DNA from 4 places in the Cryobacterium sp. Hh7 genome. Region 1 is predicted to be linked to each of the others. Evidence: riboswitches for the same ligand, from Rfam matches in the RefSeq annotation. Region 1 holds a riboswitch; each other region holds the start of a gene.
The links. A riboswitch is a leader RNA that binds a small molecule or an ion and turns the genes downstream of it on or off. The one in region 1 is predicted to bind thiamine pyrophosphate.
Positions count from the first base shown of each region.

Region 2: another riboswitch for thiamine pyrophosphate. It lies ahead of thiC (phosphomethylpyrimidine synthase ThiC); the one in region 1 lies ahead of E3T43_RS02550 (bifunctional hydroxymethylpyrimidine kinase/phosphomethylpyrimidine kinase).
Region 3: another riboswitch for thiamine pyrophosphate. It lies ahead of E3T43_RS01965 (ECF transporter S component); the one in region 1 lies ahead of E3T43_RS02550 (bifunctional hydroxymethylpyrimidine kinase/phosphomethylpyrimidine kinase).
Region 4: another riboswitch for thiamine pyrophosphate. It lies ahead of E3T43_RS09230 (YkoF family thiamine/hydroxymethylpyrimidine-binding protein); the one in region 1 lies ahead of E3T43_RS02550 (bifunctional hydroxymethylpyrimidine kinase/phosphomethylpyrimidine kinase).

Region 1 is NZ_SOHG01000012.1:238,363-243,670, reverse strand. It holds gene pdhA (pyruvate dehydrogenase (acetyl-transferring) E1 component subunit alpha) at 1-27, shown strand, start outside; gene E3T43_RS02560 (alpha-ketoacid dehydrogenase subunit beta) at 24-1,043, shown strand; gene E3T43_RS02555 (dihydrolipoamide acetyltransferase family protein) at 1,043-2,485, shown strand; TPP riboswitch at 2,558-2,657, shown strand; gene E3T43_RS02550 (bifunctional hydroxymethylpyrimidine kinase/phosphomethylpyrimidine kinase) at 2,640-4,181, shown strand; gene thiE (thiamine phosphate synthase) at 4,216-4,860, opposite strand; gene thiO (glycine oxidase ThiO) at 4,922-5,308, shown strand, end outside.
Region 2 is NZ_SOHG01000026.1:3,705-9,012, reverse strand. It holds gene hxlB (6-phospho-3-hexuloisomerase) at 1-493, opposite strand, end outside; gene E3T43_RS09070 (response regulator transcription factor family protein) at 607-1,575, shown strand; TPP riboswitch at 1,741-1,848, shown strand; gene thiC (phosphomethylpyrimidine synthase ThiC) at 1,842-3,497, shown strand; gene E3T43_RS19510 (hydroxyethylthiazole kinase) at 3,575-3,964, shown strand; gene E3T43_RS09055 (hypothetical protein) at 3,943-4,188, shown strand; gene E3T43_RS09050 (BTAD domain-containing putative transcriptional regulator) at 4,290-5,273, shown strand.
Region 3 is NZ_SOHG01000012.1:123,119-128,426, reverse strand. It holds gene E3T43_RS01980 (AAA family ATPase) at 1-205, opposite strand, end outside; gene E3T43_RS01975 (energy-coupling factor transporter transmembrane protein EcfT) at 192-974, opposite strand; gene E3T43_RS01970 (ABC transporter ATP-binding protein) at 971-2,467, opposite strand; gene E3T43_RS01965 (ECF transporter S component) at 2,476-3,114, opposite strand; TPP riboswitch at 3,148-3,257, opposite strand; gene E3T43_RS01960 (hypothetical protein) at 3,595-3,921, opposite strand; gene dinB (DNA polymerase IV) at 3,948-5,162, opposite strand.
Region 4 is NZ_SOHG01000026.1:44,105-49,412, reverse strand. It holds gene E3T43_RS09255 (carbon starvation CstA family protein) at 1-1,493, shown strand, start outside; gene E3T43_RS09250 (YbdD/YjiX family protein) at 1,490-1,720, shown strand; gene E3T43_RS09245 (hypothetical protein) at 1,810-2,235, shown strand; gene E3T43_RS09240 (hypothetical protein) at 2,398-3,165, opposite strand; gene E3T43_RS09235 (PadR family transcriptional regulator) at 3,162-3,506, opposite strand; TPP riboswitch at 3,580-3,690, shown strand; gene E3T43_RS09230 (YkoF family thiamine/hydroxymethylpyrimidine-binding protein) at 3,708-4,346, shown strand; gene E3T43_RS09225 (ECF transporter S component) at 4,369-4,968, shown strand; gene E3T43_RS09220 (ABC transporter ATP-binding protein) at 4,961-5,308, shown strand, end outside.

The DNA.
Region 1 (5,308 bases):
GGTGAATACGAAGAGAGCACCCGATGAGCCCGCAGCAGACCCTCGAGACCGGAACAGCTGTGCGGGCTCCGGAAAACCTGACCATGGCCGCCGCCCTCAACGCGGCCATTCGCGACGCCATGGTCGACGATCCGACGGTCGTGCTGTTCGGCGAAGACGTCGGGCCGCTCGGCGGCGTGTTCCGGGTCACCGACGGCTTATACGCCGAATTCGGCGAGACCCGGGTGAGTGACTCGCCGCTGGCCGAGGCTGGCATCGTCGGAACGGCGATCGGCATGGCGATGTACGGCCTGCGCCCGGTGGTCGAGATGCAGTTCGACGCGTTCAGCTACCCAGCGTTCCAGCAGATAGTGTCGCACGTGGCGAAGATGCGCAACCGTACGCGCGGCAAGATTTCGCTGCCGATCGTCATTCGCATTCCCTACGCCGGCGATATCGGCGGCGTCGAGCATCACTCCGACTCCTCCGAGGCGTATTGGACGGCGACGCCCGGGCTGACCGTGGTGAGCCCGTCGAACCCGGCCGACGCCTATTCCATGCTGCGGGGCGCCATCGCGAGCGACGACCCGGTGATTTTCATGGAGCCGAAGAGTCGCTACTGGAGCAAGGCGGAGCTTTCCCTGCCGGTGCAGACCGAGCCGCTGAACCGGGCCGTCGTGCTACGGGAGGGCAGCGATGTCACGCTCATCGCCTACGGTCCGACCGTGAAGACCGCCCTCGCGACGGCCGAACAGGGCGCGGCTGAGGGGCTCTCGATCGAGGTCATCGACCTGCGCACGCTGTCGCCGTTTGATGACGAGACGGTGGGGGCATCCGTTCGAAAGACCGGCCGGGCCGCGATCGTGCACGAGGCCGCCCAGTTCGGCGGTTACGGCGCTGAGGTGGCCGCTCGCCTGACGGAGCGCAACTTCTTCTACCTGGCCGCGCCCATTCTGCGCATCACCGGCTTCGACATTCCGTACCCGTCACCCAAGCTCGAGGAGTATTTCTTGCCGACCCCCGACCGAATCCTCGCCGCGCTGTCGACCTGGGAGTGGTCCTGATGAGCCTCGAATTTCTGCTGCCCGACCTCGGTGAAGGACTGACCGAGGCCGAGATCGTGGCCTGGCTGGTCGCTCCCGGCGATACGATCGCCATCGACCAGGCCGTGGTCGAGGTTGAATCGGCCAAGTCGATCGTGGAGCTGCCGTCGCCCTACGGCGGCGTCGTGGCAAGCCTGTTCGGCGAGCCCGGCCAGGTCATTCATGCCGGGCAGGTGCTGCTGACCGTGACCGACGGGACTGATGACGCTTCAGCTGGTGTTGTCGGCGTTCCGGTCGCCGCGGCGACCGTCGTGGCGGTCGAAGGCTCCGGAGCCGTTCTGGTCGGCTACGGCACGACCGAAAGCACCCGGCCGGCGCGCAAGGTGGCCGCCGGGCGGTTCGGCAGCCCGCGGGCAGCGGATGCCCCGGCACCGGCTGCACCGGCTGCATCGACGCCGCCCGTCGCTGTTGCGCTGGCCGAGCGCCCCGCCGAGGTGGCGGCATCCGTTTCTGCGGCCATCGATTCGTCCAGCACGGTCGACCCGATCCGCCGCTCCCCCGTCGTGTCTCCGATCGTGCGCCGGCTGGCGCGCGAGAACGGGTTCGACGCGAGCACGCTGGCCGGGAGCGGGCACGACGGTCTGGTGCTGCGCAGCGACGTCGAGGAACACATTCGCGCGCTCACCGCTCCGGCCGTGGCTGTCGATGTGGCAGCCGATGTGGCTGCCGATGTCGACGTTGCGACGCCGCCCAGCGCTGTCGACGCGGCGAGTGCGGATATTCGCATTCCCATCACCGGCCTGCGCAAAGTCGTGTCGCAGCGGCTGACCACGTCGCGTCGGGAGATTCCCGAGGCGACGATCTGGCTCGACGTCGACGCGACCGCCCTGTTCGCCGCGCGGGACCAGCTGCTCGCGGCGACGGGTGAGCGGTTCAGCGTGACGGCGCTCATCGCGCGCTTCGTGGTGGCCGGGCTGCGCCGGTATCCGGTGCTCAATTCCTCGGTCGACACCGCGAGCCAGGAGATTCTCCAGTACGGAGCCATCAACCTCGGCATTGCGGCGCAGACGTCACGCGGGCTGATGGTTCCCGTCATCCACCGTGCCCACGCGATGAGTACGCGACAGCTGCGCGATGCCCTCGCCGCGCTGGTGGCGCAATCGCCCGACGGCACCTTCTCGCCGAGCGCGCTGACCGGGGGAACCTTCACCCTCAACAACTTCGGATCGCTCGGCGTCGACGGTTCGGCCGCGATTATCAACCATCCCGAAGCGGCCATTCTCGGCATTGGGCGCATGATCGAGCGGCCGTGGGTGGTCGAACACGCACTCGCGGTTCGTACCGTCGTAGAACTCTCCATGGTGTTCGACCATCGGGTCTGCGACGGCGGAACCGCCGCCGGGTTTCTCACCTATGTGGCCGGCTGCATTGAAAACCCGGTGAGCCTGCTCGCCGACCTGTGAGCTCGGGGCGTGTCCTGAACGCCCACGATTCTGGCATCGGTAACTGAGTGATGTTTGTTGGCGTATAGGCTGCTGAGTGACACGGGGTGCTCCGCACAATGCGCGAGCTGAGATGAATACCCGTTGAACCTGTCTAGTTAGCACTAGCGAAGGAATGTCACGGATGACTGATCAGACCTCTAATATCACGCCGCGCACCACGCCTCGGATTCTCAGTATCGCCGGCACCGACCCGACCGGCGGTGCCGGCATCCACGCCGATTTGAAAAGCATCGCGGCCAACGGCGGGTACGGCATGGCAGTAGTAACAGCTCTGGTCGCGCAGAACACACGCGGGGTGCGCTCGGTGCACACCCCGCCGGTCGCGTTTCTGCGCCAGCAATTGAACGCCGTGAGCGATGACGTGACCATCGATGCCGTGAAGATCGGTATGCTCGCCGAAATCGACGTGATTCACGAGGTGCGTTCCTGGCTCCATGCCCACCGTCCTCCGCTCGTCGTGCTCGACCCGGTGATGGTGGCAACGAGTGGTCACCGGCTGCTCGAACCCCAAGCGGAGCAGGCTCTGCGTGATCTGATCCCCCTCGCCGATCTCGTAACACCCAACGTTCCCGAGCTGGCCGTTCTGCTCGCAGAACCCACAGCGGCAAACTGGGCTGCGGCCATCGAGCAGGGCAAACGACTATCAGCCCGCACCGGGGTCACCGTGTTGGTGAAGGGGGGTCATTTCGACGAAGCCCTCTGCCCTGACGCCCTGGTCAACACCCACGGGCTGCTGGCACAGAGCGTTGTCGAGTTTGCTTCGCCGCGCATCGCCACCAAGAATACCCACGGCACTGGATGCTCGCTCTCCTCGGCAATGGCCACGGTACAGGCGCGAACCGGGGACTGGGCTGCGTCTCTGGCCGAGGTCAAAGACTGGCTTCAGGATGCTCTGATCCATGCCGACGACCTCGAGGTCGGTCAGGGCCATGGCCCGATCCATCACTTTCATCGGCTGTTCGCAGGCGCGTCGGCCGAGTCGGCCACACCAGCTGATTCGGTGAAGTTCAGTGCGACACTGTGGCGCGATGTCGAGCTGATTCGCACGCAGATCTTCGATCTGCCGTTCATTATGGATCTCGGTACTGGGGTTCTGGCCGAGCGAGATTTTGCGTATTACCTCGCTCAGGACGCGCTCTACCTCGCCACTTACTCGCGCGTTCTTGCGCGCGCCAGTGAGATCGCGCCGAGCATGCACGCACAGCGATTTCTGGCCGATTCGGCACGACGGTGCCGCGACGTTGAGTTGGAATTGCACAGAAACTGGCTGGGGCAACGGGACGTGTCGTCCGAGGCCGGCCCGGTAACGGCTGGCTACCTGGATCACTTGCTCGGGCTCGCTGAGGGCGGAAACTATGCGGTGCTTCTGGCGGCGCTGTTGCCCTGTTTTTGGCTCTATGCGGATGTTGGTGAGCGGCTGCACACCGACTTTCTGGCGCGCACCGAGACAGCAGTACATCCATATGCCGCGTGGCTCCAGACCTATGCCGATGAAGAATTCGCCGCGGCCACGAGGGAAGTCATCGCGCTCACCGACGCCGCTGCGGCCACGGCCTCTGACGCGCAACGCTCGGCGATGCGCCAGGCGTTTGCCACCTCGTCACGGTTCGAGCTCGACTTCTTCGACGCCCCTCGGCACTCTGTGTTGGCCTGAGATGACCACGCCAAACTCGGTACTGTGTGCGGTATCAGCCCAGCGCGGGCAGGCTGGCCAGAAGTCGCTGCGCGGCATCCGTCGGGTCGTTGGCGTCGGTGATCGCGCGCACCACAACCACTCGAGTCGCGCCAGCATCGACGACCTGGTTGATGTTGCCGAGGTCGATGCCGCCGATGGCAAACCATGGCAGCTCGCTGTCGGTGGCTGCGCTGCGGGCGGCCGCGTAACGCAGAAGCTGCGTTCCGACCGCCGCTCGACCGGGTTTTGTCGGTGTGGCCCAGACTGGGCCGACGCAAAAATAGTTGAGATCGTTCGCGGCCAGGGCTGCATCCACGTGTTCGGTGCTGTGTGTGGACAGGCCGATCACGGCGGCCGGGCCGAGCAGGGTGCGAGCGGAGGCCACCGGCAGGTCTGTCTGGCCTACATGAAATACCGGAGCGCCCGCCAGGCTGGCAATATCCGCCCGATCGTTGACGGCCCAGAGTCGTGCGTGCTGGTCGGCAACCGAGCGCAGAATTTGGAGATATTCGAGCTCCTCGGCGGCGTCGATATTTTTGTCGCGAAGCTGAATAATGTCGACCCCACCAGCGAACGCCGCCGCCACGAAGTCAGCGAAATCGCCACGATCCTTCCGGGCATCGGTGCAGAGATACAGCCGGGCTTTTGTCTGGTCCATGCGACCAACCCTATGGGCCAAGTTCGAGCGTCCCTGCCAGCGCAGAGGAACGGTGCGCACCATGAATGAACGAGTCGTGAACCGCACGGTCGACGTCGCCGTGATCGGCGGTGGCATTATCGGGCTCGGCATTGCCTGGGCTGTTGCGCACTCCGGCCGCACGGTGGTCGTCATCGATCCGGACCCCGCCGGCGGCGCAACGTACGCTGCGGCCGGAATGCTCGCGGCGGTGAGCGAATTGCACTACCAAGAAGAGGTGTTGCTCGAGCTCATGCTCGCCTCCTCGGCGCTGTATCCGGCGTTCATCGAATCACTGGGGCCCGATCATCACCTCACCGGGTATCAGAGAACTCACACCATGACTGTTGGCGCTGATTCGGCCGACCGGCAAGCGCTGGCCGACCTGCGCGGGGTGCAGCTCGCCAACGGGCTAGCCGTCGACCCGCTG
Region 2 (5,308 bases), on a different contig from region 1:
ACACCGACTGCTCGAACAGGCCGCCCGAATACTGGGCCGACACCTGCCCGGCGTGGTCCTGCTTGGCAGCCGCGGGAATGACCACGGTCACCGCGGCGAGCCGCCCGAGCGGCGACTCGGGCGCCGTGGTCAGCGCAAGAATGCTCGCCCCCACGCCGTGAGCCGTCTCGGCGGCACGCACAATGGCGCCCGTCGTACCGGATCCGCTCGCCACCAGCAGCACGTCGCCCGACACAATCGCCGGGCTGGTCACCTCGCCCACCACGTGCACGTCGAGGCCGAGGTGCATGAGTCGCATCGCGGTCATCTTCAGTGCCAGCCCGGAGCGGCCAGCACCGAGCACAAACACCCGGGGCGCCGCGGCGAGCAGGGTTGCTGCCTCATCCAGTACTGAAGCGGATGCCGATCGCAGCGCCTCGACGACGCGGCCGTTCTCGGCGAAAATGAGGCCGAGGGCATCCGCTGCCAGTGGGGTGGTTGTCGTTTCGGTCATGATTCAATGGTCCACTCCTTCGAGTGGGAATGCTGCCCGCCAAACGAGCGGTTTTCCTACCCAAACGGATGGCTCTGGGTGGGCTCCGAGGATGGCCCGGGTAGGCTGGGGGCATGACTTCCGCTCCATCTAACCCCGGCGTGCGCGCCACCGCCACTGAAGCCGCTGCCCGCAGCACGGCCGCCGCCCTCCGGTCTGATGCTGCTACCGGAGCTGCCGAACCGGCCGCGTCATCCGCCACGACCGCAAAACGCTCGACGCTCCCCGCAAACTCCCCGGTTCAAACAGCGCGCAGCGCAGCCGCCGAACGCTCCAAACTCATCGCCGACCTCACGGACGCACACGCCACCACGCTGGAATCCCTGCTCGCTGTCCTGCGCTCCGGCAGCACGAGTGACACCGCCGCCCGACAGAAGGCCACCGAACTCGCCGCCGCCGCGATGGTCGCCCTGCGCGCGGTGAGCGACCTCGATCGCAGTCTCACCGAGGAACCCGTCGCCCGCGCCTTCGAACGCCTCAGGAACGACCTGCGACCGCTCGTGCGCTTCGGCGACCTCGACGTGCAGTTCATCGAGCCGCCGGTGAACGGTCGGGCATTGCCCGGCGAGGTCGCCCACGAAGCCCGCGCCATTGTGCGCGGCGCCGTACTCGCCCTCGTCGAACAGGCCGGGGTCGCGCGGGTGCGCGTGCAGTGGGACTGCGACGGAAGTAACCTGCTCATCCACATTCGGGACGACGGTCCGGGCAACCTCGATGCCGAGGTTCCGAGCGTGCGCCAGCTTGCCGCCCGCGTCGTCGCGCTCAGCGGCACCCTTAACGTCGAGGCCACCGCCGGCTGGGGCTCCGAGATGGCCGTGTCGCTGCCGCTCGACGCGCCCACGGCATCCGTCACCGCCGCCGCGGCCTGGGGCCTCAGCCCACGCGAACGCGGCGTGCTCGAACTCGTCGCCTCTGGGGCGCGCAACAAGGCCATCGCACAGGCCCTGACCATCAGCGAGAACACAGTGAAGTTTCACGTGGCCAACCTGCTGCGCAAGGTCGGCGCCTCGACCCGCGCCGAGCTGGCCGCACTCGCTCGCTAAGCGGATGCCCAGCGCCAGCTATGCCTGGCCCGCCGCAGGCTCGGGCGCCAGCTCCCGGTCATCGCGCCAGCGATGCCCGGCGCGATGACCCCCAACGGGCGCGGTGACCGCGACCCCGGTAGGACCCGAGCGCGCAACCAGCGCTAGGGTGAAGGAGTCAGAAGACACACCAACCACGGGAGCGCGCACCAGCGAGCTGAGAGGACGGCCAGGGCCGTCGACCGTTGAACCTGTCCGGGTAATGCCGGCGTAGGAAGTTCGAGAACATGCGCACAATTGACGACACAACTATGTCCGAAACCGTCACAACGGGCCCGATCCAGGGCAGCAGCAAACGCTACGAACCGGTAAAGGACTGGCCCGGGCTCGAAGTTCCCGTTCGCAGGGTGAACCTCAGCAACGGCGAACACTTCGACCTGTACGACACGTCCGGCCCGTACACCGACGAGACGGCCACAATCGATCTCGAGAAGGGGCTGCCGCAGACTCGGGCCGGGTGGGAGCATCCGCTGCCCGTCGATGGCGCTGCCACCCAGCTGGTCTGGGCCCGCGCCGGCATTGTCACGCCGGAGATGGCCTACATCGCCGCACGCGAGGGCGTCTCGGTCGAGCTCGTCCGCGACGAGGTGGCGCGAGGCCGGGCCGTCATTCCGGCCAACCACAAGCATCCGGAGAGCGAGCCGATGATTATCGGCAAGGCCTTCACCGTGAAGATCAACGCGAACATCGGCAACTCGGCGGTGACCTCGTCGATCGCCGAAGAGGTCGAGAAGATGGTCTGGGCGGCCCGCTGGGGCGCCGACACCCTGATGGATCTCTCCACCGGCAAGGACATTCACCTCACTCGAGAGTGGATCATGCGCAACTCGCCCATTCCGGTGGGCACCGTTCCGCTCTACCAGGCCGTTGAAAAGGTCAACGGCGACCCGTCGCTGCTCACCTGGGAGATCTACCGCGACACCGTGATCGAGCAGTGCGAGCAGGGCGTCGACTACATGACCGTGCACGCCGGCGTGCTGCTGCGCTACGTGCCGCTGACCGCCAACCGGGTGACCGGAATCGTCTCGCGCGGCGGCTCGATCATGGCCGCCTGGTGCCTCGCGCACCACCAGGAGAGCTTTCTCTACACCCACTTCGTGGAGCTGTGCGAGATTCTGCGCCGCTACGACGTGACCTTCTCGCTCGGCGACGGCCTGCGCCCCGGCTCGATCGCCGACGCCAACGACGAGGCCCAGTTCGCGGAGCTGCGCACCCTCGGTGAGCTGACGAAGGTCGCGAAGTCCTACGGAGTGCAGGTGATGATCGAGGGCCCCGGCCACGTTCCGATGCACAAGATCGTCGAAAACGTGGCGCTCGAAGAGGAACTCTGCGAGGAGGCCCCGTTCTACACGCTCGGCCCGCTCGCCACCGATATCGCACCGGCCTACGACCACATCACGAGCGCGATCGGCGCGGCCATCATCGCCCAGGCCGGCACCGCCATGCTCTGCTACGTCACGCCCAAGGAACACCTCGGCCTGCCCAACCGCGACGACGTGAAAACCGGCGTGATCACCTACAAGATCGCCGCGCACTCCGCCGACCTGGCCAAACAGCATCCGCGCGCCCAGGAACGCGACGACGCCCTCAGTCGGGCCCGGTTCGAATTTCGTTGGACCGACCAGTTCGCGCTCTCGCTCGACCCGGACACCGCGCAGAGCTTTCACGACGAGACGCTGCCGGCCGGCCCCGCCAAGGCCGCCCACTTCTGCAGCATGTGCGGTCCCAAGTTCTGTTCCATGCGTATTTCAGCGGATGTTCGGGTGTACGCCGAAGAGAACGGCCTCACCAGTCTCGAGGCCATCGAGGCGGGAATGGCCGAGAAGTCGGCCGAGTTCACCCGTCTGGGCAGCTCGGTCTATCTACCGCTGCGGGTGCTCTAATGACGGTTCTTTCCGGCGAGCGGATGCCCACCGACACTCCCACGGTCGCCCCGGCATCCGCTGGTTAGGCCATTCGCGTGCTGGCGGCACTCCGCCGGCACCATCCGCTCGTGCAGTGGCTTACGATTACCGTCGTCGCCGGCTTCACCGCCAACGTGCTGCTCGCGGTTGGGGCTGCGCCGGCGATGGTCGACAACACGGAGGAATCGGCCGAATTCGCTGCCAAGGCCGGCGCTGTTCTGGTCAACCTGGACACCCTCGCCGTGCACACCGGGCACGAGATCATGACCCGGGCAGCTTCGCCGTGGCCCTGCTGGATGAGCTCCCTGTTCCAACGCCGCCGCAAAATTCTGATCCCATTGGCCATCGCCTGGCTCGTGATGGCTGGGTGCCGGCGACCGCCGCCGATCTGCTCTCCAGCCCGGTGCAGCCCGGGGCCCACCGCGTGCGCATTCTGCTCGAACTGACCGTAACGGATGCCTCCGGCCTCGCCTTTCGCGCCGCCGACTACTCCCTATCCGGACTCGGCGCGCGGTCCGCCGCGCTCTGGGTCGACCCGGCGGAGCAGAGCGGAGCATCCGTTCAAGCGACCCTCGTTTTCGAAATCCCCAATCAGGTCATTGCCCTCGTCCTGGATGGGCCTCACGGGGCCAGCCTGTCCCTCGGAACCGGGCACCATACCAACTCCTGAAATGGTCCCCGAAATTGGGGGTAGTTCCCTAGTCCACCCGCGGCTTACCCCGGGCTTGGGCAAACGGGCACCATTGTCGCATTCCAACAGTGGAGGTCTTCATGACAATGGAATCGGACACCCGAGTGCAGCCAGCCAGCGCGCCCTTCGCACACCTCAACGTTCAACTCTTCGGCAACCTGACCATTCGACGCGGCCCCGTTGTTCTGCACGCCCACCAACTCGGCGGACCGAAACCGCGCCAGATCCTGGAGATTCTTCTCGTACACGTTGGCCTCCCGGTGTCGAAAGACCACCTGATCGAATTGCTCTGGGGAGCAAACCCGCCGGTCGAAGCCCTGCCCACCCTGGAAAGTTATGTCAGCGTGCTGCGCCGCCACCTGCAGCCCGGTGCAGGAAAGTTCGGGCCGTTGCAGACAACGACCGGCGGCTATGTGTTGGACCGCGACCTGGTCGATGTCGACCTTGACCAGTTCGACCATCTGCTGCAACGAGCCCAGAAAACCAATCCCGAGCTGGCTTACCCCTTCTTACTTCGCGCCCTCGACCTCGCCGAAGCCCCACTGCTCTGCGATGAACTGGTCGCAGCGTGGGCATCGGAGGCACGTGACCTGCACGCGTCCCGGCTGACCGTAGCCCGCGTTCTGGCGTCCGAAACCGCCGCTGCTCTGCACCGGATCGACGATTCCGTCGATCTCGCCACCCTCGCGATTGCCGATGACCCGCTCAATGAACGAGCCTGGACGGCCCTCATCCTCGGGCTGGAGGCTGCCGGGCGCCACGCCCAGGGCCTGCAGGCCTATGACCGGTGCCGCCATGCCATGCAGAGCGAACTGGGCTGCGCACCCGGCCAGGTTCTGCGCTCAGCCCAGCTGCGTCTGCTGCACGCGACGGCCGCCGAAGACGGTGACCTTGCCGACGTGCTCTCGGCCTTTCTCGTGCTGCACGAACAGCTGGGAGCGCCAGCACCCGATTCGCGCCCCCGACCGAGCACACTTCCGCGACCAGAGCCGGTCGCGGATTCCCTCCGAGAGGCCACTGATGTCATCACCTCATTCCTGCGCCGCGCCGTCGCTCGCGCCTGATTCCCGAGTCATACCATATGGGGGACAAAAACAAC
Region 3 (5,308 bases), 120 kb from region 1:
CCCAGCCGGGGTAGATATCGTCCATCCGCACAAGCTGCGGGGTTTGACTGCCCGGCCACTCTGCCACGAGGGCGTCGGCGAGGGTGCTCTTGCCCGCGCCACTCGGCCCATCGATGAGCACCACCGGGTTCGGCCCGGCGGCGGTGACGGCCTGGAACACCGGCGCCAGAAGGGTCGTGGCGCGCAGAGAATCAAGCGAAGACAAAGTTCCAGTTTCCCGTGGATACCGAGATCATGACGGCCAAAACGGCGATCATCAGCCCGATCCCGATGAGTGACCATTCCCGCAGGCCGAACGTTGAACTCCGAGCCCAGGTGCGTTGGATGGGAGCGCCGAAGCCACGCGCTTCCATGGCGGTGGCGAGTTTACTGCCCCGCCGAATGGACAACACCAGGAGCGCGAAGGTCTGGTTGCCCAGGCGGCGCAGCACCGCGCCATCCGCTACCCCGCGTGCCCGGCGGGCAAGTCCCAGGGCACGCCAGTCCTCGATGAACAGCCCGACCATCCGCAGCGCCGCAAGTCCGCCGAGCACGAACCGGGCGGGCAAGTGCACGACCTGTCCCAGCCCGTCGGCGAGATCGGTGGGATCGACGGTGATGAACAGGACGACGGCAGGCAGCCCGATCGCGAGCACCCGCAGGGTCGTGGCGAGGGCCAGATCAATTGAGCCATCGGTTACCTGGATGAGTCCGAATGACCAATATTCCTGACCGGAGGCCTGACCATACAGCAGCGTCGTGATTCCAGTGGACGGTGCAGCCAGCCAGACCAGCGCGGTTCGCCACAAGAAGACTCGAAGAGTAAGCCCAGCCCACAGAAAGAGCAGCATTTCGCAGGCCAGGGCGACGGCGGCGGATACCCAATCGATGGTCAGCACCAGGACTGCGGCGAGCAGGAGCGCGGCAGCGAGTTTCGCGACCGGATTGATCCGGTCGATCGCTCGCACTCCCCGCGTGGGTGTCAAGACACTCATGGCAGAACCGCGCTGAGATCGTACTTGGAGCCGCGGCCCTCGACTCGAAATTCCCGATCAGCGACGGCGGCAACGAAGTCTGTGTCGTGGGAGACCGCGACGATGGCGGTGCCCGCGTCCAGGAGGTCACGCAGCAGCGCAACGATCTCCTGCCAGGTGCGAAAATCCTGACCGAACGTGGGTTCGTCCAGCACCAGAAGTCGGGGTTGGGTGGCCAGCACTGTGGCGACCGACAGACGTCGTTTCTCGCCACCGGACAGGGTGAATGGGTTGGCCTCGGCCAGGTGGTCCAGGCGAAGGCGATCCAGCAGATCGTCGACGCGCCGGTGCAGCAGTGCGTCCGACAGACCGAGGGCTCGCGGTCCGACGGCCAGTTCGGCGCGCACGGTGCCAGCGACGAACTGGTGTTCCGGGTCTTGAAAGACGGTGCCCACTCGACTCAGAAGCTGGCGCGATTTCCAGCGGATCGGGTCGCTGCCTGCGCCAGCGGCGAGAGCGCTGCTGGCGACGACCCGCCCGGCGGCGGGGCGCAGGAGCCCCGCCAGGGTGAGCGCGAGGGTGGACTTGCCGGCTCCGTTGGGTCCGGTGATGAGCAGAGCACAGGCCTCCGGCACCTCAAGGTCGATATTTTCGGCAACCACACAATCCCGAGTGCGCGCAATCGCGAGAGAACTGGTCGACAAGAGCGTTGGCTGACCGGTCTCTCGCGGAGGCCTTACGGGAAGCGTGTGTGGCACACCGGGTACCCAGACGCCGGAGGCGGTCAGTGCAACTCCCTGCGCGAGGAGAACGTCGCTCGGGGATCCGTCGGCCAGGACTCCCCCGTCGGCACCCAGAACGATCACCCGGTCGACGAGGTCCTTCCAGATCTCAACCCGATGTTCAATAACGATGAACGTCGAGTCAGTGTGTGCCAGAACGCGGGCGACGGACTCGCGCACCTCCCGCACGCCGACCGGATCGAGATTTGCCGTCGGCTCGTCGAGGAGCAGCAGACCCGGCTGCATGGCCAACACTCCGGCGAGAGCAAGACGCTGTTTTTGGCCGCCCGACAAGGCGGACGTCGGGTGGTCAACGGGGACGTCGAGGCCGACCATCTCGAGGGCATCCTGTACGCGCCGCCAAATTTCCTCGCGCGGCACGCCGATATTTTCGCAACCGAAGGCGACATCATCGCCGACGCGAGCGAGAATTACCTGCGAGTCGGGGTCCTGGAGGACCAGGCCGACCTGACCCCTGGCGTTGCCAGGCTCGGTGCCGTTCACGCGCAGAGTACCGCGTTGCTCGCCCTCTTCGTCGCCGCCGAGCACGCCAGCCAGCGCGTGCAGCAGCGTCGATTTTCCCGAACCGGATGCACCGAGCAGGAGAATCCGCTCGCCAGGCTCGATGCGGAGGGACAGCTCGCTCACCGCCCAGCGCCGCCGACCGGAATGGCGCCAACCCCAGTCGCGGGCGTCGACGGATGCGCCTCCCCGCGTCGCGCCCACCAGCATCCGCTCGCCTAGATCGCGGTTCGACCGGCGATGCGACCCGCCGCGAAGCGGTTGAGCGCGCCCGTGCGAGCCAGGCCGCGCGCAGCGAACCAGGACAGGAGCCCGGCGATAACGACGCCCGAAATAATCGCGCTCACGATATAAATCGTCGCGAATGCGCTCGCTGAACCGGGATACCACAGCACCAGGTCGTTGATGGCCATGGCAAGTCCGGCCCCAGCGCCCGCCAACAACACGACGTAGAGACGATAGTTCGTGTAGAGGAACAGAGCGAAGACAAGCTCGGCGCCAAGACCCTGCACCAGGCCAGACACCAGAGTCAGTGGTCCCCATTGGTTGCCGATCAGCGTGGAAACGACGGCGGCAAGGAGCTCCGTGTACAGCGCGGCCCCGGGTTTGCGAATGATGAGACCGCCGAGCACGCCAGCGAACAGCCAGCCTCCGCCCAGGAGAGCCGATAGGCCCGGCAGCAGCGGCGAAAGTAGACCGCTCAGGGGGTTGCTCGCCTGATTCCAGACGAGGAAGATGACACCGCTCGCGACGCCGATGACGCTGGCAACGACGATGTCGACGACGCGCCAGCGAAAGTTGCGCTTCGTGGCTCCCGCCGGAGCGGATTGCTTGAGTGAACTCGTTGTAGCGTGCACTGTTTCGTGCCCTTTCCGTAGGTGAATACAGGGCACGGGATTGAGAAGCCTCCCTGCGCTGGCATGATCCAGATCAGGTTCGACGGTCGAAGCTTGGTCAGCTTCCTCTCAGCCCGGTTTACCGGACTCCCGTGATCGTGGTCAAGTATAGTGCCCCGCTTAGACTGACGACATGGGGATCACGACATGAGCATCGGCATTCTGCTCGTTTTGGCGGCCCTGTACCTGCTGCTCATGCGCCGGTTCGTTCTACGGCGGCGGCGAATTGCGCAGGGTCTGCCGGTGAGCGGCCCCTGGCACTTTCCGGCCTGGCTGCGCCCAAGAGTGCCGCGCTGGGCGCGGCGACGCTTCGCGCGTCGCCCGCGCCGTCCGCGCGCCGCGCGGCGGTTGCGCCACACTCGCCCGGGCCCACCTTAGCTCCGTGGGCCCATGATCTATCATGGGCCCGGTTTCCGGGCCCGGGCCCCGTGCAGAAAGCGACTACTTCTTTAGGGCTCGGATCACCCGGGCCAAGGCGCGGCCGGCGACGATGAGGAACGGCACACCGACGGCGAGCAGGGCGATGACGTTCGGCTCGAACCGGGCTGTACCGCCCGACTTGACGTACGCGCCGATCGGCAGCGAAACGCCGCCTCCTCCCCCGCCGGACCCGGCCCCGCCCTCACCGGCATCACCGCCGCCAAAGCCGTAATAGGCGAGCGCGACGGGTACCAGGGTGACGCCATCGATCTGTACAGGGTCACCGTACGCCGACTTCACACCGGCGGAACGGAACGTTTCTGCGAGTTTTTCCGGGAGGCTGGTCATGCCATCAGGTTAGCGTGACTGAGACTTCAGGGGCGAGGTGTGAAGTGCGAGGCCGGGCGCACGGTTCCCGCTCCGAATCGTTCGGTCACGGTGTCCACGGCCAGCTCCGCGCCCCGCCAGTCTTCGTCCGGGTCCCAGAGTCCGACCGATCCCGATGCCGTGCCGAGCTGCTCCGCACGCACCCCGATCAGACGCACCCGAATGCCGGAGGCCGCCAGCAGGTCGAACGCCGCCACCGCTTCCTCGTAGATGCGCCGGCCCACATTGCTGGGTTCGGCGAGGGTGCGCGACCGGGTCACCGTACTGAAGTCGGTGTAGCGCAGCTTGAGGGCGACCCGCCTGGCCACGAGATCGCCCCGCCGCAGCCGCACGGCAACGAGGTCACACTGCCGCAGCAATTCGCTGCGTAACCGGTCGATATCCGTCACATCGTGTTCAAAGGTCACCTCGTGGCCGATGCTCTTCTCCTCCCGCTCGAGCGTCACCGCGCGCGGATCACGACCCCAGGACAGCTCGAACAGTTTCTGACCGGATGCCTCCCCCAGCGCTGTGCGCAGTACGTCCAGCGGCGTGTGTGCGATGTCGCCGATCAATTTCAGGCCGAGTCTGCTCAGCGCCTGCTCGGTGGCGGCCCCGACGCCCCACAGCGCCGCGACGGGCAGCGGATGCAGAAACTCGACCGTATCCTCGGCGGGAACGACGAGCAGTCCGTTCGGTTTGGCCAGGCCGGAGGCAAGTTTGGCGACGAACTTGGTAGAGGCCGCGCCCACCGAGCAGACCAGCCCGGTCTCGGCGAACACCCGGGCGCGAATGAGTTCGCCGATCACGGCCGGTGAGCCAAACAGGTTGGTTGCGCCGGCCACGTCGAGGAAGGCCTCGTCGATGCCGAGCCGTTCCACCAGCGGGGTCACGTCATCGAAAATGCTCATGACCCGGCTGGAAAAGTCCCGATAGAGCCCTATGTGCGGCTCGAGCACGATTGCATTCGGGCATTGCCGCAGCGCGAGCGCCATCGGCATAGCCGAGTTCACGCCGTATTTGCGGGCGATGTAGTTGGCCGCAGTGACGACCGACCGGCCGCCGCGGTGGCCGACGATCACGGGCAGGTTGACGAATTCGGGGTGCGACAGCAACTCGACCGACACGAAGAACGCGTCGAGGTCGACGTGCAGCACGGTCGCCGAACGGTCGTCGACGTCGCCCGCCGACACCTGCCGCCCACTGCCGTCCTGTCTACCCACCGAAAAACCCTAACCCGATCCCCCGCCTCTCCACTACCGGCCGACACAGAGTCATCCCCCGTGCACAACTCCGGCCGTTTCTCTTCAGCTGACGCGGCTGCCGCGTGATCTCGCGGGCGGGCGGCATCCGCTTCTCGATCTGCCGG
Region 4 (5,308 bases), on a different contig from region 1:
TCGTGCTGCTCATCGCCGCCATCATCGGCGGCGGCGTGGTGGCCGGCACCGACTGGGGTCAGACCTACCTGCTGCTCGACAAGGTCACCATTGCCTGGGGCATCATTATCTACGGCTTCATCGCCGCTATCCTGCCGGTCTGGCTGCTGCTCGCCCCGCGCGACTACCTGTCGACCTTCATGAAGATCGGCACGATCGGCATGCTCGCCGTGGCGATCGTCATCATCCGTCCCGAAATCAGCGTGCCGGCCGTGAGCGAATTCGCATCGAGCGGCACCGGTCCGGTCGTCGCCGGAACGCTGTTCCCCTTCCTGTTCGTCACGATCGCCTGCGGCGCCCTGTCGGGTTTTCACGCGCTCATCGCCTCGGGAACCACGCCGAAGCTCATTCAGAAGGAACGCCAGACCCGCTTCATCGGTTACGGCGGCATGCTCATGGAGTCGCTCGTCGCGATCATGGCCCTCGTCGCCGCGCTGTCGATCGACCGCGGCATCTACTTCGCCATGAACTCCTCGCCCGCCCTCACCGGCGGCACCGTGCAGGGTGCGGTCGCCTTCGTGAACAGCCTCGGCCTGACCGGCGTCAACCTCACGCCCGACATGCTCACCGACATGGCGACCAACGTCGGCGAGGAGTCGATCGTTTCCCGCACCGGCGGCGCGCCGACGCTCGCCGTCGGCCTCTCGCACATTATGCAGCAGCTCGTCGGTGGCACGTCAATGATGAGCTTCTGGTATCACTTCGCCATCATGTTCGAAGCACTCTTCATTCTCACCGCAGTGGATGCCGGCACCCGGGTCGCCCGCTTCATGCTGCAGGACAGCCTCGGCAACTTCTTCCCGAAGTTCAAGAACACCTCCTGGCGTTCCGGCGCCTGGGCCGCCACGGCCATCATGGTCGCCGCCTGGGGTGCGGTGCTGCTGATGGGGGTGACCGATCCGCTCGGCGGCATCAACACGCTGTTCCCGCTGTTCGGAATCGCCAACCAGCTGCTTGCGGCGATCGCGCTGGCCGTGTGCATGGCCATCGTCGCCAAGCGTGGACTGTTCAGATACCTCTGGGTCGTGGCGCTTCCGCTCGGATTCGCTGCCGTCGTCACGATTTCGGCGTCGTTCCTGAAGATCTTCTCGACCACCCCGGGCATCGGTTACTTCGCGCAGAACCGCGCATTCTCCGAGGCCCTCGCCGCTGGCGAGACGAGCTTTGGCACCGCACCGAGCGTCGAAGCCATGGAAGCTGTCGTGCGCAACACGATGGTGCAGGGCGTGCTGTCGATCGTGTTCGTGGTGCTCGCGATCATCGTGATTCTCACGGCTCTTCAGGCCACTTGGAACGCGTACCGCAAGAACTCCAGTGCGACGAGTGAAGATGACGCCGTGCAGTCGCAGACCTACGCCCCGGCTGGATTCATCATGACCCCGCCCGAGAAGGTGCTGCAGGCCGAGTGGGATGCCCTGCCGGTGCACAAGAAGATCAAAATCAAGGGTCACTGATGACCCTGCTGGCGGGCGTCCGCAAGGGCGCCCGCGGGGTGGTCTGGTTCTTCAAGGGGATCCTCGGCGAGGATGCCTACGAGAAATATGTGGCGCACCACGCGAGCGTCTGCGAAACGGATGCTGCGGGCGTGGGCCGCGCGCCGCATCCGCTCATGACAGAGCGGGAATTCTGGCGCGACCAGACCGACCGTCAGGATGCGAACCCGCAGGGACGCTGCTGCTAGAGGCGGATAGTCTGCGGCGAAGACGAACGGCGGCGGGGCGGGGCGCAGCGACTGAGCGCGCTCCGCCCCCGCCTCGACCGGCTGCCGCCGTGGAGGATCGTGCTGCTGATCTGGGCTATTTCGCGGCTGCAGAGTTGTCGTGGTGGACCGGCTTCGTCGGCCGGGTCGAGCTTGTGCCGCTCACGCCGTGGTTTCTGATGGCGTTTGAGTACCTCGGCGTGGTCGGAATTGTGCTGGTTCTGCTGCTCGCGGCGGGGTTTGGGTGGTGGTTGTCGCGGCGGGCGCTGCATCCGCCTCGACCGGAAATCGTGGCGTACTCGGCGAGCTACGGGCTTTACCTGGTGGCCGTGATTTTGCCGCAGCAGAGCCTGTTTCGGCTGCTGCTGCCGCTCCCTCCGCTGCTCGGCGACCCAGCGATCGCCCGGTCGAAGCCGCTGCGGCGCACCCTGCTGGCCGGGTCGATCGCGCTGCAGCCGGTCGCGATCGTGCTGCTCTGGTTTGTCGGGTATCCCTGAGCTCGTACTTTGCCCATTTTTTTTCGCCGACCCGTGAGTTTCTGACGTCGAGCCGTGAGTTTCGACCCCAAACCGCGCCGGAATCGGGGTCAAACTCACGGCTCGGCGGCCGCGCCGGGGTCAAACTCACGGTTCGAGGGCGAGAGCCGTGGCCACGGCCGATTAGCGCTCGAGCGGCTCGCCGAACAGCACGAACAGCCAGACCACGATCGACGCAGCCACCATCGACCAGGTGACCACGCCGAGGAACAGGCGCGTCGAGAACGACGGCCGGAATTCGGGCGACCCGCCCGGGTCGACAATCGCGTCGTCACTCAGGGAATGGCTCGCCTGACTCCAGATCGCCGGAACGAGCACGAGCAGCGCGGAGACGATCACGATTGGCAGGGCGGGCACGGTATAGAGCACTCTCGAGCTGCTCCACAGCCCGAGGCCAAGAGAGGTGCCGAGACCCAATAGCGCCGCGACCACGACCATCCAGGCGCGCAAGCGCAGGCGTGCGAGCGCCTTGAGAAATGTCGGCACGAGCACGATCACGACGACTGCGGCAACGAACACCGCGAGTGTTTTCAGGTCGATCTTCACCGCCGTACCATGCACGAGCGGGAGGGCGGAAAGCAGGAAGCCGAAGAGTCCGAACGCTCCGAGACCGGCCAGCAAACCCCCACGGTTCACTCGGCGCAGCGGGATGGTCGGCAGGCCCAGCTCGGCCGCGTAGCGCTTGGGGCTGCCGAAGCACTCCAGGGCGCTCGTGCCGGAATCGGCGCGAAACTCCCGAGCGCTGGCCAGCGCATCTCCGATTGCGTCGCCGCGCACGCCGAGCAGCCGCAGTTCGATGGTGAACTCGTCGAACCAGGTGGCGTCGTCGGTCACTTTAGAGCGGATGTCGGTGCTTCCGTTGTCGGGATCGCGCGGGTTGCTGGTCATCATGATTCGGCCGGCCCTTTCTGCAGATGGTCGTGCACGGTGGTGGAGAAGAGTTGCCAGTGGGCGGCTTGGTCTTCGAGCTCCTGCCGTCCGTCGTCGGTGAGCGAGAAGTACTTGCGGCCAGGTCCCCCGGCGCCCGGTCGCCATTCGGCGGCGATCCAGCCGGCGGCTTCGAAGCGCGTGAGCAGCGGATAGAGCGTGCCACCCTTGATGGCGCCGAAGCCGGCGGATTCGAGCGCCGATGCGATCGCGTAGCCGTAGGTCGGGCCGGGCGCCAGCGTGCGGAGCACGCAGAGGCCAAGGGCGGCGCGCATCCACTCGGCTGGCCAGGTTTTCGGTTGCATGACTACATAGTCTCACTAGTTAGCCAGACTGTCTACTCGAGGATCAGGCAGCCACGGGCATGCCATACTTTCGTTGTATCAACACGGGAGTCCGATTAATCGGGCTGAGAGGAAGCTGCAGAGGCTTCGACCGTCGAACCTGATCTGGATCATGCCAGCGCAGGGAGGCTGACTCGTCTTTCCCGTGCCCCCACGAAAGAAATGGGCACGATCATTCCAGAAACCCCCTTCACAGCCACACCGGCGGAATTCGGCATTGGCGCGCGCCTCACCCTCGCCGTCATGCGCGACGACTACGCCGCCGTCATTCTCGACGCACTCCAGCAGGCAGATTCGACCGGGATCGCACTTCAAACCGGCGTCGTCAGCACCTACCTGTCCGGCGCCGAACCCGACCTGCTGCGCTACGTCAGCCAGGTCGTCGCCGGCGCGAGCCGCAGCGGAGCCCACGTCACGGCAACCGTGCAATTCTCCCGAGGATGCCCCGGCGAAGTCACCTGCACGCTGCCGCCCACCGGCGGGCTGTTCGCCGAGGTCGTGAACCTCACGCCCACCGGCGTACACGCCGTCGCAGAATGGGCACTGTATCCACTGGATGACGGCACCGGTTCTGCTTCCGCCGATCACATGCGCGACATCTACGCCGCGATCGAGAGCGCCAAGGCCTCCGGGCTCACGGTACACAGCGAGCACTTCGTCACCCGGCTCGAGGGCGACCTCGCCCTCGTGCTGCAGGTCATCGCCGCCGGCTGGATCGTGGCCGGCCGAACGGTGCAGCACGTGGCGACGCACGCGATCCTGTCCCTCAACAGCCCGAGCCTGAACTCCCATGCGTCCTGACGCCGACCAGAAGGAAACAGCCATGCCCACAGCATCCGCCGAGAAAAGGCACTGGAGCCTCAAAGACCTCGTGCTTGTCGTCGTGCTCGGTGTCGTGTTCGGCTTTCTGTACTGGATATTCGTGCAGGCCTGGACCGCCCTGTCGATCGCGATGGGTCCGGCCGGCGACCTCGCGCAGCACTTTCTGCTCGGCTCCTGGCTGCTCGTCGCCCCGATCGCGATCGCCATCGTGCGACGGCCGTTCGCCGGCATCTTTGCGGAGGTTATCGCGTCGGTGATCGAGGTCGTCTTTCTGGGCTCCATGGTCGGGCCGCTGCTCTTCGTCGCCGCCGCCATTCAAGGCGCCGGCAGCGAGATTCCGTTCGCCCTCACTCGCTACCGCAACTACAGCTGGCTGACCTACGCACTTTCGGGGCTGCTCGGCGCCGGGCTGGTGTTCTTCTACTCGGCATTTCGCTCCGGCTGGTACGGCCAGGAGATCTTTCTGCTGCGCCTCGCGATTCAGCTGATCTCCGGCGTGATTCTCGGCGGGCTGCTGGCCAAACTCATCGTCGATGCCCTCGACAAAACCGGCGTCGTCGACAATTTCGCGATCGGCCGCGATCGCCTCGCCCGTGCCTGAGACCGACATCCTGACACTGCAGGACGTGTCGGTGCGATTCCCGCGTCGGCCCGAGGCCGTGCTCAGCGACGTGTCGGTGCGCCTCGCGCCGGGCGAGCAGCTCATCGTGTTCGGCGCCTCCGGTTCGGGCAAATCCACCCTGTTGCAGACCATCACCGGCGTCATTCCGCATTCGGTCGTAGCCTCGCTCGGCGGCAGTGTGCGCATGGGAGGGACGCTCAGCATCGAAACCTCCGTCGTCGAGCTGTCCCGGCTCGTCGGCGTGGTCGCGCAGGACCCCGCATCTTCGGTCTGCCTGCCCGACGTCGAACAGGAGCTTGCCCTGCCGCTCGAAAACCGC